DNA from 2 places in the Janthinobacterium sp. SUN176 genome. Region 2 is predicted to be linked to the other one. Evidence: predicted binding sites of a transcription regulator. Region 2 holds the regulator's gene; the other holds the start of a gene.
The links. The regulator LexA, encoded in region 2, represses DNA repair genes until DNA is damaged. The targets are predictions, from matches to a motif close to ACTGTATNNNNATACAGT.

Region 1 (6,673 bases), on a different contig from region 2:
CTCAACTCGCCCGTCATCAGCATCACGTCGCCGTCGAAACGCTCTTCGTCGTTCTTCGTGCTCGATTCCGTTTCCTTGATCACGTCCAGCGGCTTGACGCTCTTGATGGCCAGCGATTCCGTCAGCACGAACGAAATCTTGTCGTTCCACGTCATGGCCAGGCGCGTGCACTGCTTGCCGGCCGCGATGTGGCGGCGCACGTCGTCCGCTTCCAGGGTGTGGCGCACGTAGCGCACGGTGGCCTTGCTCTCGCCCGTGGCGCGCAATTCCGTATCCATGTCGACCGTGAAGCCGGCCGGCGCATCGTCCGCCTGCAGCCATTCCGTCATCACCGCCACGGGCGAGCGCTGCACGCGCAGGCTTTCCAGCGGCAATTTATCCACGGCCTTGAGCAGCAGCTTGATGACTTCATCGGCCTTTGCCGGGCTGGCGGCATCGACCACCAGCCAGCCATTGACGGGGTCGATCCACGTCCAGACATTGCTGCGGATGCTGAAGGCGCGCGGCAACAGCTCGTCGGCCACGCGTTCCTTCAATTCCTTCATGGCTTTCTTGCCTGGTGCAAAGCCTTGCGCTTCTTCCATCTCGGCAGCGCGGGCCTTGGCCACCTGGTTGATGACGGTGGCTGGCAACAGTTTCTTTTCCGTGCCCAGCAAGATCAGCATCTGTTTGTTGACCACGTGGACCAGGCCGCCGTTCGGGCGTGGCGTATCCCAGCCCTGGCGCATCAGATCCATGCTGGTCGCCGGCGTAAATTTGTTCGAGGACAAGGCCTCTTCCAGTTGTTCTGGCGTATAGGCCCATGGTGCGGGCAGGCGGTAAATCTGAAGATTCTTGAACCACATAGTTTTTGTCTTCCGTTTGTTTCAGTAGTGCCAGGGGAACGCCATTCTACACTTTCGACACGGGAATGCCGTCAAAAGCGCGGACTGGCGCGGTGTTGTTGATGCGTGGGGAATGCCGCTACAGGGCGGGAAACAGTTCCGCCTGGGCCGGCGCCTGCCGCATCACGATGGCCGGATCGGACAAGGTCGAGATGCGCACGCCCAGCAGGCGGATTTTCTTTTCAAATGGCACGCGCCGCAAGCAATCGCGGCTGGCCCGCAGGATGGCGGCGGCGTCCGCCGTGGCGCTGGGCAAGGTGATGTCGCGCGTGACGGTGCTGAAATCCTCGAAACGCAGCTTGATGCCCACCGTGCGCCCCGCCAGCGACTGTTTACCCAGGTCGCCCGCCACCCGCGTGCACAGGCTTTCCAGCTTTTCCGACAGCGTGGCGCGGTCGCGCACCACCTGCAAGTCGCGCTCGAACGTCGTTTCGCGGCTGACGGACTTGGTTTCCCGGCTCGTCTGCACGGGCCGCTCGTCGATGCCCAGCGCCGCCTGGTGCAGCCAGCCCGTGTACAGGTCGCCAAACTGCGTGCGCAGCATGGCCAGGTCGGCTTGCGCCAGCTCGCCGATGGTGACTATGCCCAGGGCTTCCAGCTTGGCCGTCGCCTTCGGGCCGATACCGTTGATCTTTTTCGCCGGCAAGGGCCACACGCGCGTGGCGATATCCTCGGGCGACAAAATGGTGAGTCCGTCGGGTTTTTCCAGGTCGGAACAGATTTTCGCCAGCAATTTGTTAGGCGCCAGGCCAATCGAGCACGACAGGCCCGTCGCCTCGAACACGGCCGCCTTCAGGCGCGCCGCCATGGCCGGCGCCTGCGCGCCGTGTTCCGTCAGGTCGACATAGATTTCATCGATGCCCACGTTCTGGATGATGGGGCACAACTGGGCCACGGCTTGCTTGAAGCGGGCCGAATACTCGCGGTAGGCCTCGAAATCGGCCGGCAGCAGGATGCTGTCGGGCGCCAGCCTGGCCGCCTTCATGATGCCCATGGCGGAAAACACGCCAAACGCGCGCGCCGCGTAGGTCGACGTGGTGACGACGCCGCGCCCCACATAATCGCGCATGCGCGCAAACTGCCGCGTGCCGTCAATCTGCAGCACGGGCTGCTGCAAGCGCCCGCCGCCGATGACGACGGCTTCGCCGCGCAATTCCGGATATTTCAACAGTTCCACGGAGGCGAAGAAGGCGTCCATGTCCAGGTGGGCGATCCAGCGGCGCGCGGCGGGTGCTTCGGCAAGTGTGGGGGCAGATGGAATCAAAAAACACCTCGCGGCGGATCGGCTTGCCTTCATTGCGGCAAGATACTGTGCATGCATACAGTATTACCGGAAATGACCGCGGATGCAAGTTGAAACGCACGGGACCCGATGGCGACGATCAGCGGTTGCTTTTCTCAATAGCAAGATTACAATCCTGACACAACTATTCAAAGGAGTTGCCTTGTCCACAGCACATCATGCTTCGCGCCGCCGGTCCGTCTGGTCATCCATCCTGCCGGCCCTGCTACTGTCCACGCTGGCGCCATCCGCGCTGGCCGCCGACGCCACCACCACCATCGCCACGGCCGTCGCCCCCGTCGCCGCCAAGACAGCCTGGCAGGAAACGCGCCACGGCACGGTCGTCACGGACGACTATCGCTGGCTGCAAAAGAAAGCCGATCCTGCCGTGATCGACTACCTGAATGCGGAAAACGCCTACACGGCCGCCGTCACGGCGCCGATCCAGCCGCTGGCCGACAAGGTAACGGCGGAAGTCAAGGGACGCATGCAGGAAGTGGACTTGTCCGTGCCTGCGCGCCAGGGCAATTTCTACTATTACACGCGCATGGAAGCGGGCAAGCAATATCCGATTCACTGCCGCCGCCCCGTCGGCGCCAGTGGCGCCTATGATGCGCAGGCGGCAGAGGAAGTCTTGCTGGATCAGAATCAATTGGCCGAAGGCCACAAATTCTTTGCCGTGCGCGCCTTCAGCATCAGCCCGAATGAACAGTTGCTGGCCTACACCACCGACACGACGGGTTTCCGCCAGTACGAGCTGCATGTCAAGGATTTGAAAACGGGCAAGTTGCTGGGCGACAGCATGCCGCGCGTGACATCGCTGGCCTGGGCGGCGGATAACGCCACCCTGATGCTGGCACAGGAAGACGCCACCACCAAGCGCTCGGACCGCTTGTTCCGCCTGGCCCTGGGCAGTGCGCCGCAACAGGTCTACCACGAGCCGGTGGAGCAGTTCGCCATCAACGTGGGCCGCACGCGCGACAAGCAATTCTTCGTGCTCACCTCGGGCAGCACGGACACGAGCGAAGTGCTGCTGCTGCCAACGAGCAAGCCGCAAGGCACGTTCCAATCCGTGCTGAAACGTGAAAAAGGCCACCGCTACGGCATCGAGCACCGCGACGGCCAGCTGTATATTCTGACCAACAAGGGGGCAAAGAATTTCCGTGTCGTCAGCGCGCCATTCTCGGCGCCGCAGCCGAAGCACTGGAAGCCGGTCGTGCCGCACAACAAGGATGCCGTGATCCAGTCCATCGACGTCTTCCAGGGCTACCTGGTGGTGATGGAAAAAGCACGCGCCCTGAACCGCGCCCGCATCTTTGATTTTGCGCAAAAGAACTGGAAGGCGGTGCAGTTCGACGACCCCGTCTACCTGGCCACGGCGGCCGGCACGCCGGAATTTTCCGCCACGCAATTTCGCATGTCCTACCAGTCGCCCGTCACGCCACCCACCGTCATCGACGTCAGCATGCAGGACGGCAAGCGCACGGTGCTGAAACAGCAGGAAATCGTCGGCGGCTTCGACAGCAGCCGCTACACCACGCAGCGCTTGTGGGTGAAGGCGCGCGATGGCGTGCAAGTGCCGCTGTGGGTCGTCTACAAGAAAGGCGTCAAGCTCGACGGTTCAGCGCCGCTGCTGCTGTACTCGTACGGCTCCTACGGCATTTCCACGGAAGCCACTTTTTCCATCAGCCGCATCAGCCTGCTGGAACGGGGCGTCATCTATGCGCAAGCGCATATCCGCGGCGGCACCGACATGGGCGAAGCCTGGCATGAAGACGGCATGCTGATGAAGAAGAAAAACACCTTCAATGACTTCATCGACAGCGCCGACTACCTGGTGCGCGAAAAATGGACCAGCCCGAACCGCCTCATCATCCAGGGCGGCAGCGCGGGCGGCTTGCTGATGGGCGCCGTCGTCAACATGCGCCCCGACCTGTTCCACGCCGTGCACGCGGCCGTGCCGTTTGTCGACGTGATGAACACCATGATGGACGCCAGCTTGCCCCTGACCACGGGCGAGTACCTGGAATGGGGCGACCCGAACCAGAAGGCCGCGTACGACTACATGCTCAGCTACTCGCCGTATGACAACATTGCGCGCAAGAACTATCCCGCCATGCTGGTGACGACGGGCCTGAACGACAGCCAGGTCATGTACTGGGAACCGGCAAAATATGTGGCCAAACTGCGCGCCTATAAAACGGACAGCAATCCCCTGCTGCTGAAAACGAATATGGGTGCCGGCCACGGCGGCGCGTCGGGCCGCTATAACGCCATCGCCGAGAATGCGTTCAATATGGCGTGGATGCTGTCGCAATGGGGCATTACAGAGTAAAGTGAAAAAAGCGCTTGCACAAGGATTTTACCCGTCCTATAATAGCGCCTCTTCCAGACGTGGTGACAAACGTCGGGATGGTTTTCTGAGACAAGCAACGGGTGCTTAGCTCAGTTGGTAGAGCGGCGCCCTTACAAGGCGTAGGTCGGGAGTTCGAGCCTCTCAGCACCCACCAAATCAGAAAACTGTCCAGTGCTTCATGGATCAGCAATACAGATCATACGAGCTTGGAGTGGTAGTTCAGTTGGTTAGAATACCGGCCTGTCACGTCGGGGGTCGCGGGTTCGAGTCCCGTCCGCTCCGCCAATAAAAGAAAAGCCCTTTGGTTCCTGGAACCGAAGGGCTTTTCCCATTTCAGAAGCCAAAAACACGTCCATCCCCCCTCGCCTGAACATTTTTGCGCTTTTCAGCAAAAAAACTGCCATTCCCCCTCAAGAATAGTTGCACAAGCACGATAGCGCCCCCTATAATAGTGCCTCTTCCAGACGTGGTGACAAACGTCGGGATAGTTTTCTGGGTATGCGGGTGCTTAGCTCAGTTGGTAGAGCGGCGCCCTTACAAGGCGTAGGTCGGGAGTTCGAGCCTCTCAGCACCCACCACCAAACAGAAAATTATCCAGTGCTTCATGGATCAGCAACACAGATCATACGAGCTTGGAGTGGTAGTTCAGTTGGTTAGAATACCGGCCTGTCACGTCGGGGGTCGCGGGTTCGAGTCCCGTCCGCTCCGCCAATAAAAGAAAAGCCCTTTGGTTCCTGGAACCGAAGGGCTTTTCCCATTGTGGGAGCGCAAATGCACTAGAATCAGCGCTCTTGCCGACTCCGCCGCTCCTGCCTGATGCGCCTGCCCCGCAGCTTTTCCCCCTACCTCGCCCTGCGCTTGCGCCTGGCCCATCATGCTTTGCTGCAATTTGCCGCCAGCCTGGCCAGTTCCATGGAAATTCTCGTGTTCCTGGCCGGTCCCGTCCTGCTGGGCCTGCTCAGCGTCATCGCCCTGCCGGGATTTCTCGCCATGAACCTGCCCTGGCCAGCGGCCCTGAGCTTGCTGGCGGCGCAAATGCTGCTGACATGCCTGCCCGCCTGGCTGCTGCGCAAGCGATTGTTGCCTGCCGCCACCGCCGCGTGGCTGCGCCAGCTGCCCTTGCCGCGCCACCTGCGCTGGCAAGCCGACATCGCCGTCGCCGGCCTGCTGATGCTGCCGCTGGGCCTCGCCTATGCCGTCTCGGCCACCATCTGGCTGCTGCAGTCGCCGCCCTGGCTGCGCCCCATTGCCGCGCCCGGCATGGCCGCCACCCTCGCCGTCTGGCTGCTGGCGTGGCTGCTGACGGCGCGCATCGTGGCGCAACGCCTGCGCGCGCCGCGGCCCGCACACAGGGCGCGTGCGCCCACGATGACGGCGTATGTGCCGCAACGGCCCCGCTGGCGCACGATGTTTCTGTGGCGCCAGCTGTTCTGGCTGCCGTTCTGGCGCAATGAAAACGTGATCGGCCTGCAGCAAAGCGTGCTGCTGGCCACTGCTGGCGCCAGCATGCTGGCCTGGCTGCTGCGCGCGCCGCTCGTGCCCGCGCCGCTGCTCGGTTTGTTGGCCAGCGCCAGCCTGGTCATCGTGACGGACCGGGGCGACAAGGCCGTGCGCGAACAGATCGCCGTGCTGCGCCCCGCATTGAACGCCTGGCCCCTGGCCAGCACGACCTTGACGCGCCTGGCCTGCGCCGCCAGCCTGCTCCCCGCCTTTGCCGTGCTGCTGGGCGCTGGCATCTTGCTGTATTGCATAGATCCCGCCGCCCTGCAGCGGCGCGTGACCGGCATCTACGCCCTCACCGCCAGCGCGGCCCTGCTGGCCATCGTCGGCCTGCCCCGCCTCACGCCGCGCGGGCGCGTCGCCCTCGTCGTTTTCTCCATCCTTGCCTTGAGCGCCATCGGAAGCGAATTATGGAATTGAACCTGCCCACTCCCGTGCTGCACCTCGAGCACCTCGATTTTCACTTCCCCACGCACAGCGTCTTCCAGGGCTACAACCAGCAATTCGGCCCCGGCGTCACCTGGCTGCGCGGCGCGAACGGCGCCGGCAAGACAACCCTGCTGAAACTGGCGGGCGGCGCCCTGCTGCCCGCGCGCGGCGCCATCCGCCTCGATGACATCGACAGCGTCGCCATGCCGCTGGCCTACCGTG
Region 2 (6,673 bases):
AGTGCTGCTCAACGTGCTGGCGCATGAAATCCAGGAAGCGACGACGGGCCTGAACCTGGACCCGGAAGCCATCTTCAAGGCCGTTACCGTGCTGAACCGCCGCGTCAAGGGCGGTTACGCTGCCGTCGCGCAAATCGCCGGCGTGGGCTTGCTGGCCTTCCGCGACCCGCATGGCATCCGTCCGCTGTGCCTGGGCATCAATGAAACGGAACAAGGTCCTGAGTACCTGATCGCTTCCGAATCCGTGGCCCTGGAAGGCATGGGCTTCCGCTTCGTGCGCGATATCGGTCCCGGCGAAGCCGTCTTCATCGATGCTGACAAGCAATTGCACAGCGCCCAGTGCGCCGACAATGCCAGCCTGAACCCGTGCGTGTTCGAATTCGTCTACCTGGCCCGTCCCGATTCCGTCATCGACGGCGCCTCCGTGTACGCCACGCGCCTGAAAATGGGCGAGTACCTGGCCGAAAAGATCCGCGCTGAATTGCCTGGCGTACATATCGACGTGGTCATGCCGATTCCCGATTCCTCGCGGCCGGCCGCCATCCAGCTGGCCATGGCGCTGAACATCGAGTACCGCGAAGGCTTCATCAAGAACCGCTACATCGGCCGCACCTTCATCATGCCGGGCCAGGCGGCGCGCAAGAAATCCGTGCGCCAGAAGCTCAACGCGATCCCGTCCGAATTCAAGGATAAAGTGGTGCTGCTGGTCGACGATTCCATCGTGCGCGGCACCACCAGCCGTGAAATCGTGCAGATGGCGCGCGAAGCGGGCGCGACGAAGGTCATCTTCGCTTCGGCCGCGCCACCGGTAATCTACCCGAACGTGTACGGCATCGACATGCCGACGCGCGACGAACTGATCGCCTACGGCCGCACGACGGAAGAAGTGTGCCGCGAAATCACGGCCGATTACCTCGTGTACCAGGATATCGGCGCGCTGAAACAGGCCATCGCCGACGTCAACCCGGCCCTGACCAACTTCGAGGCATCGTGCTTCGATGGCGTGTACGTGACGGGCGACGTGTCGCAGGAATACCTGGACCGCCTGGAATATGCGCGTCACCATCCGAAGGCGGCAGCGCCCGAAGATACGCCGCGTTCCCAGCTGAACCTGAACCTGGCGACAACAGAAGCATAAGTAAGCTGCCCGGCCGATGCCGGGCATTTTTTTCTCTGCGATCATGAACGATAAAAAAAACTACGGCTTTACCACCACCATCCTGCATAACGACCGCCGCAAGGGCATCGAACATGGCTCCCTGCACAAGCCCGTGCACACTTCCGTTGCCTTTGGTTACGCCGATGCGCGCCAGCTCGCTTCCGTGTTCCAGGGCAAGGAGCCGGGTTTCCGCTATGGCCGCCAGGGCAACCCGACCGTTTCCGCGCTGGAAGACAAGGTCAACAAGATGGAAGACGGCGTGGCGACCCTGTGCTTCGCCACCGGCATGGGCGCCATCGGTGCCGTGGTGCAATCCTTGCTGCGCGCGGGCGACCATGTCGTATCGTCGGCCTTTTTGTTTGGCAACACCAACAGCCTGTGGCAAACGGTGACGGGGCAGGGCATCGCCGTGTCGTTCGTCGACGCCACCGACGTGGCCAATGTGGCGGCCGCCATCACGCCGGCCACGCGGATTATTTTTGTGGAAACTATTGCCAATCCGCGCACGCAGATCGCCGACCTGAAGAAGATCGGTGACTTGTGCCGCGAGAAGGGCATCCTGTACATCGTCGACAATACGATGACGACGCCATACCTGTTCCGTCCGAAAGCCGTGGGCGCGGGCCTGGTGGTCAATGCCTTGACGAAATCCATCGGCGGCCACGGCAATGCGCTGGGCGGCAGCTTGACGGATACGGGCGTGTTCAACTGGACGCAGTATCCGAACATTTTCGAGAATTACAAGAAGGCGGCGCCCGCACAGTGGGGCATCGCGCAAATCCGCGCCAAGGCCTTGCGCGATTTCGGCGCCTCTCTGGGGCCGGAAGCGGCGCACCATATCGCCGTCGGGGCGGAAACCATGGCCTTGCGCATGGACCGTACCTGTTCGAACGCGCTGGCGCTGGCGACCATGCTGGCCGCCGACCCGAGAGTGGCGGCCGTGCATTACCCGGGCCTGGCGTCGCACCCGCAGCACGCGCTGGCGACGGACTTGTTCCGCAGCTATGGTTCGCTGTTCAGCTTTGAATTGAAGGATGGCATCGACTGCTTCGATTTCCTCAATCGTCTTAATCTTGCCATTCCCGCCAGCAACCTCGGCGATACGCGCACCCTCGTCATTCCCGTCGCCCACACGATTTTCTACGAGATGGGTGCCGAGCGGCGCGCCAGCATGGGCATCGCCGAGTCGCTGATCCGTGTGTCGGTGGGTATCGAGGATGAGGTGGATCTGCTGGAAGACTTCAAGCACGCGTTGGAAGAAGAATAAGGTTTCACTTTTTTGAGAAAAAGATTACATTTAAGTGTAATTAAAGCATATGTGTCTTTTTCTCAATCGGAGAGTGGGAATGAAAAAAATTGTATTTAGTGTTTTTTTATTGTTTTCTTGCGCTGTCTATGCTGATGATCTGACGGATGCGAATAAATTCCTGCAATCCAAGGCTTACCCGCAAGCCTTGGATTTGTACAAGAAGTTGGCTCAGGCCGGGAATGCCGAGGCTCAATTTCATTTGGGCGAGATGTATTTGTATGGTGAGGGAGTGGCTGTCGATGCCGCGCAAGCCGGACAATGGTTTGGGCAGGCCTCCAAGGCGGGCAACAAGAATGCCGAAGCCGCGCTTGCCCTTATGGCTAACCGTGTCGCGCGAAAAGGTGACATTGATTACTATGTCAACTCATATGCCGGCGAGGATGTTGCCTTGAGTAAGGTCAAGTGCGTTACCCCGGTGATTCCTGCATTCTCCCAAACCAAGCGTCAAATCAGAGATGTGGCCGATAGTGTCGATGCCTGGATGGCGTGCTATAACAGCTTCGTCAGTAATTTGAATGCTTCTTTGCCGCCTGGCAAAGCCATTCCTTCTGATATTGAATCGTTGATGAATGAGCAGGAATTTGAAAAGGCCAAGCTGCGCATGGATACAGCCTATGCGAGGGTGAGTGCCGAAGGGCGTGAGCTGGCAAAAAATATCTTGGCGCAGCGCGATGAGTGGCACTCCAAAACAGAGGCGTATCTCTTGGCGGAGAATAAAAAAATTCAGACAGAAAATGAAATGAGTGAACTGAATCGCTCACGTACCGCGAACACGCCGCAATGGGTGACCAGTCCTTTGCCAAGCAAATAAGGCAGTCTTGCCGATGTGCTCAATAGGATGGGAATTAAGCGCTCGCAGGTATGCTGCAAGCGCTTTCCCTCTTAATGCCAGCTGCGCATGAGTCCGACGGCCAAACCTTCCAATGCAAACTCATCTTCCGGCGACACGGTAATCACCTTGAAGTCCGGGTTTTCCGGCAGCAATTCGATGACGGAACCCGTCTTCTTGTAGCGCTTGACGGTGACTTCGTCGCCGATGCGGGCCACGACGATCTGGCCATTCTTGGCGCTGTCGACTTTCTTGACGGCCAACAAATCGCCATCCATGATGCCGGCGTCGCGCATGGACCAGCCGCGCACCTTCAGCAGGAAGTCAGGCTTGGCCGAAAACAGGGCCGGATCGACGTTGTAGCTCGCTTCCAGGTTTTCCTGCGCCAGGATGGGCGAACCGGCCGCTACCCGGCCGATCAGCGGCAGCGACATCAGCAGCGCTGCCGGCACCTTCGATGGCAGCGCTTCGGCGGCGGCGCCGATCAGGCGGATGCCGCGCGATGTGCCCGGTGAAATCTCGATCGCGCCCTTGCGGGCCAGAGCCTGCAAATGCTCTTCGGCCGCATTGGCCGATTTGAAACCCAGTTCATTGGCGATTTCGGCACGGGTGGGAGGAAAGCCCGTGTTTTCAATCGCGTCCTTGATCAGGTTCAGGATTTGTTCTTGTCGTGCTGTCAGCTTGATCATGAGCAGTGGGTGCATACTAAAATGCTGTCTATATGAACAGTCTGTATTTTTGTACAGTATCGTTCACTATGCAAGGGGATTTCCGTGTTTTGGGCGAATTTCGCAAGAAATACTTGTCCACGGACGGAAAGCGCGGCGGCGCGCGGGCTTTTCGGGCCCATGTGGAAGGAATGATTGAAACGTTTGCAAAAGGCGGTTATAATCTTCGGCTGACCTTCCCACACCCGTCTTGACGCCGGGGTGGGCGATTATCAATCCGACCTGAAGGAGTTTGCATGCGTCATTATGAAATAGTCTTTATCGTCCATCCGGACCAAAGCGAGCAAGTGCCCGCGATGATCGAACGCTACAAAGCCAGCGTAACCACCCGCGGCGGTTCGGTTCACCGCGTGGAAGATTGGGGCCGCCGTCAAATGGCTTACTCGATCCAAAAGCTGCCTAAAGCACACTACATCTGCCTGAACATCGAATGCGACAACGAGACCCTGGTCGAGTTGGAAACAGCATTCAAATTCAATGATGCCGTGTTGCGTCACCTGACCGTTAAAATGAAGAAAGCTGAAACAGCTCCTTCGCCGATGATGAAATCGGTACAACGCGAAGACGCGGCCAAAAGCCACCGCACCGAAGCACCAGCAGCCGCTCCAGCCGCAGCAGCAGCTTAATTTTTGACCAGGATCGTGCGCTGAACCAGCTACAAGTAACCGCCATCATTGCCGAGCGCGAAATATTGCGCTATACCCCGGCAGGGTTGCCGATTGTGAATGCAGTATTGCAACACAGTTCGCAGCAGATGGAAGCAGGAATTGCCCGTTTGACCGAGTTTGATGTTGCCGCGCTAGCCGCAGGCGAAATCTCAGGCCGGTTCAGCCAGGCAAGCTTGGGCGGTGTGTATCAGTTCACGGGTTTCCTGGCAAGGAAGAGCCGCAACAGCAAGAGTTTGGTGTTTCACATCATTGATTTTAGTGCAGTCAATTCTGACTAGCGCATTTTAGATACAGGAGCCTGACATGGCATTCGGTAAAAAGTTCGACAAAAATAAGCTCAAGCTTAAAGAAAAACGCAAACAGCAAAACCCGTTGTTCAAACGCAAGAAGTTCTGCCGCTTCACCGCAGCTCACGTTGAGCAAGTCGACTACAAAGACGTCGACACGCTGAAAGACTTCGTCCAAGAAAACGGCAAGATCATGCCAGCACGCCTGACCGGTACCAAAGCGCACTACCAGCGCCAAGTTGACACCGCAATCAAGCGCGCTCGCTTCCTCGCGCTGCTGCCATACACCGATCTGCACCACGCTTAATCGGTCAGATATTCCTGGAGAAGAACTATGCAAATCATTCTGTTAGAAAAAGTTGTTAACGTCGGTAACCTCGGCGAAGTCGTCAAAGTCAAAGACGGTTACGCACGTAACTTCCTGATCCCGCAACGCCTGGCACGTCGTGCTACGGCAACCGCTGTGGCTGAATTCGAAGTCAAGCGCGCCGAACTGGAAAAAGCTGCTGCCGCTAAACTGGCCGCATCGCAAGCCCAGGGCGAAAAACTGAGCGGCCTGACCGTTCAAGTTGCTCAAAAAGCTGGTGTTGATGGCCGTCTGTTCGGTTCCGTCACCAACTTCGACATCGCTGAAGCGCTGACCAAGCAAGGTTTTGCTGTTGAAAAAGCACAAATCCGCATGCCTACCGGCCCGCTGAAGATCGTTGGCGAGCACAACGTTTCGGTTGCTCTGCACACCGACGTGGTTGTGGAAGTTGTTATCGCTGTCGTTCCAGACGCGAACGCGTAATCGTCTGCGGGCCTGGCCCGCAAGCGTTGCCGCACTATGAAAAGCCGGGTTCGCCCGGCTTTTTTGTGGCCTTTTTTTCGCTCAATTTCAGCCCTTTATTTTTGCCAGCACGCCGAAGCGGGTATAATTCGCGCCATGAACGCCCCCTCTGATCCGCAACTGGATTCCCTCCGTATTCCGCCGCATTCGATCGAAGCAGAACAATCCGTTATCGGTGGTCTGCTGCGCGACAATGCCGCATATGACCGCATCGCCGACTTCATGCATGCGGAGGATTTCTATCGCTATGACCATCGCATCATCTTCGAGCAAATCGTCAAGATGGTTAACGCTTCCAAGCCAGCCGATGTCATTACTGTTTTTGAAACCCTGACCCAGCTCGGCAAGGCCGATGATGTGGGCGGACTCGCTTACCTGAACGCCATGGCGCAAAATACGCCATCGGCCGCGAACATCCGGCGCTACGCCGAGATCGTGCGCGACCGCGGCGTGCTGCGTAAACTCATTACCGTCGCCGACGACATCTCCGGCACGGCCTTCAGCCCGCAGGGCAAGGAAGTCAAGCAGATGCTTGACGAGGCCGAATCGAAGATTTTCGCCATCGCCGAAGAGGGCGCGCGCGGCGCCCAGGGCTGGACCGCCATCCAGCCCCTGCTGACGCAGGTGGTCGAGCGCATCGACGAACTGTACAGCCGCGACAACCAGAGTGAAATCACGGGCGTGCCCACCGGTTTCATCGACCTCGACCGCATGACCTCGGGTCTGCAGCCGGGCGACCTGGTGATCGTGGCGGGACGTCCATCGATGGGCAAGACGGCGTTTTCCGTCAACATCGGCGAAAACGTGGCCATCGACAGCGGCTTGCCCGTGGCTGTGTTCTCGATGGAGATGGGCGGCGCCCAG

Region 1: the regulator LexA is predicted to act here: its motif matches at 2,193-2,210, upstream of dinB (DNA polymerase IV).

What each region holds. Positions count from the first base shown of each region.
Region 1 covers NZ_JAPWIA010000005.1:126,354-133,026, reverse strand. The annotation lists gene O3299_RS24725 (recombination-associated protein RdgC) at 1-845, opposite strand, end outside; gene dinB (DNA polymerase IV) at 964-2,148, opposite strand; gene O3299_RS24715 (S9 family peptidase) at 2,330-4,501, shown strand; tRNA gene O3299_RS24710 (tRNA-Val) at 4,601-4,676, shown strand; tRNA gene O3299_RS24705 (tRNA-Asp) at 4,731-4,807, shown strand; tRNA gene O3299_RS24700 (tRNA-Val) at 5,025-5,100, shown strand; tRNA gene O3299_RS24695 (tRNA-Asp) at 5,157-5,233, shown strand; gene O3299_RS24690 (hypothetical protein) at 5,339-6,442, shown strand; gene O3299_RS24685 (ATP-binding cassette domain-containing protein) at 6,433-6,673, shown strand, end outside.
Region 2 covers NZ_JAPWIA010000001.1:2,960,414-2,967,086, reverse strand. The annotation lists gene purF (amidophosphoribosyltransferase) at 1-1,138, shown strand, start outside; gene O3299_RS13405 (cystathionine gamma-synthase family protein) at 1,182-2,426, shown strand; gene O3299_RS13400 (tetratricopeptide repeat protein) at 2,506-3,279, shown strand; gene lexA (transcriptional repressor LexA) at 3,351-3,986, opposite strand; gene rpsF (30S ribosomal protein S6) at 4,262-4,651, shown strand; gene priB (primosomal replication protein N) at 4,672-4,971, shown strand; gene rpsR (30S ribosomal protein S18) at 4,997-5,287, shown strand; gene rplI (50S ribosomal protein L9) at 5,315-5,770, shown strand; gene O3299_RS13370 (replicative DNA helicase) at 5,906-6,673, shown strand, end outside.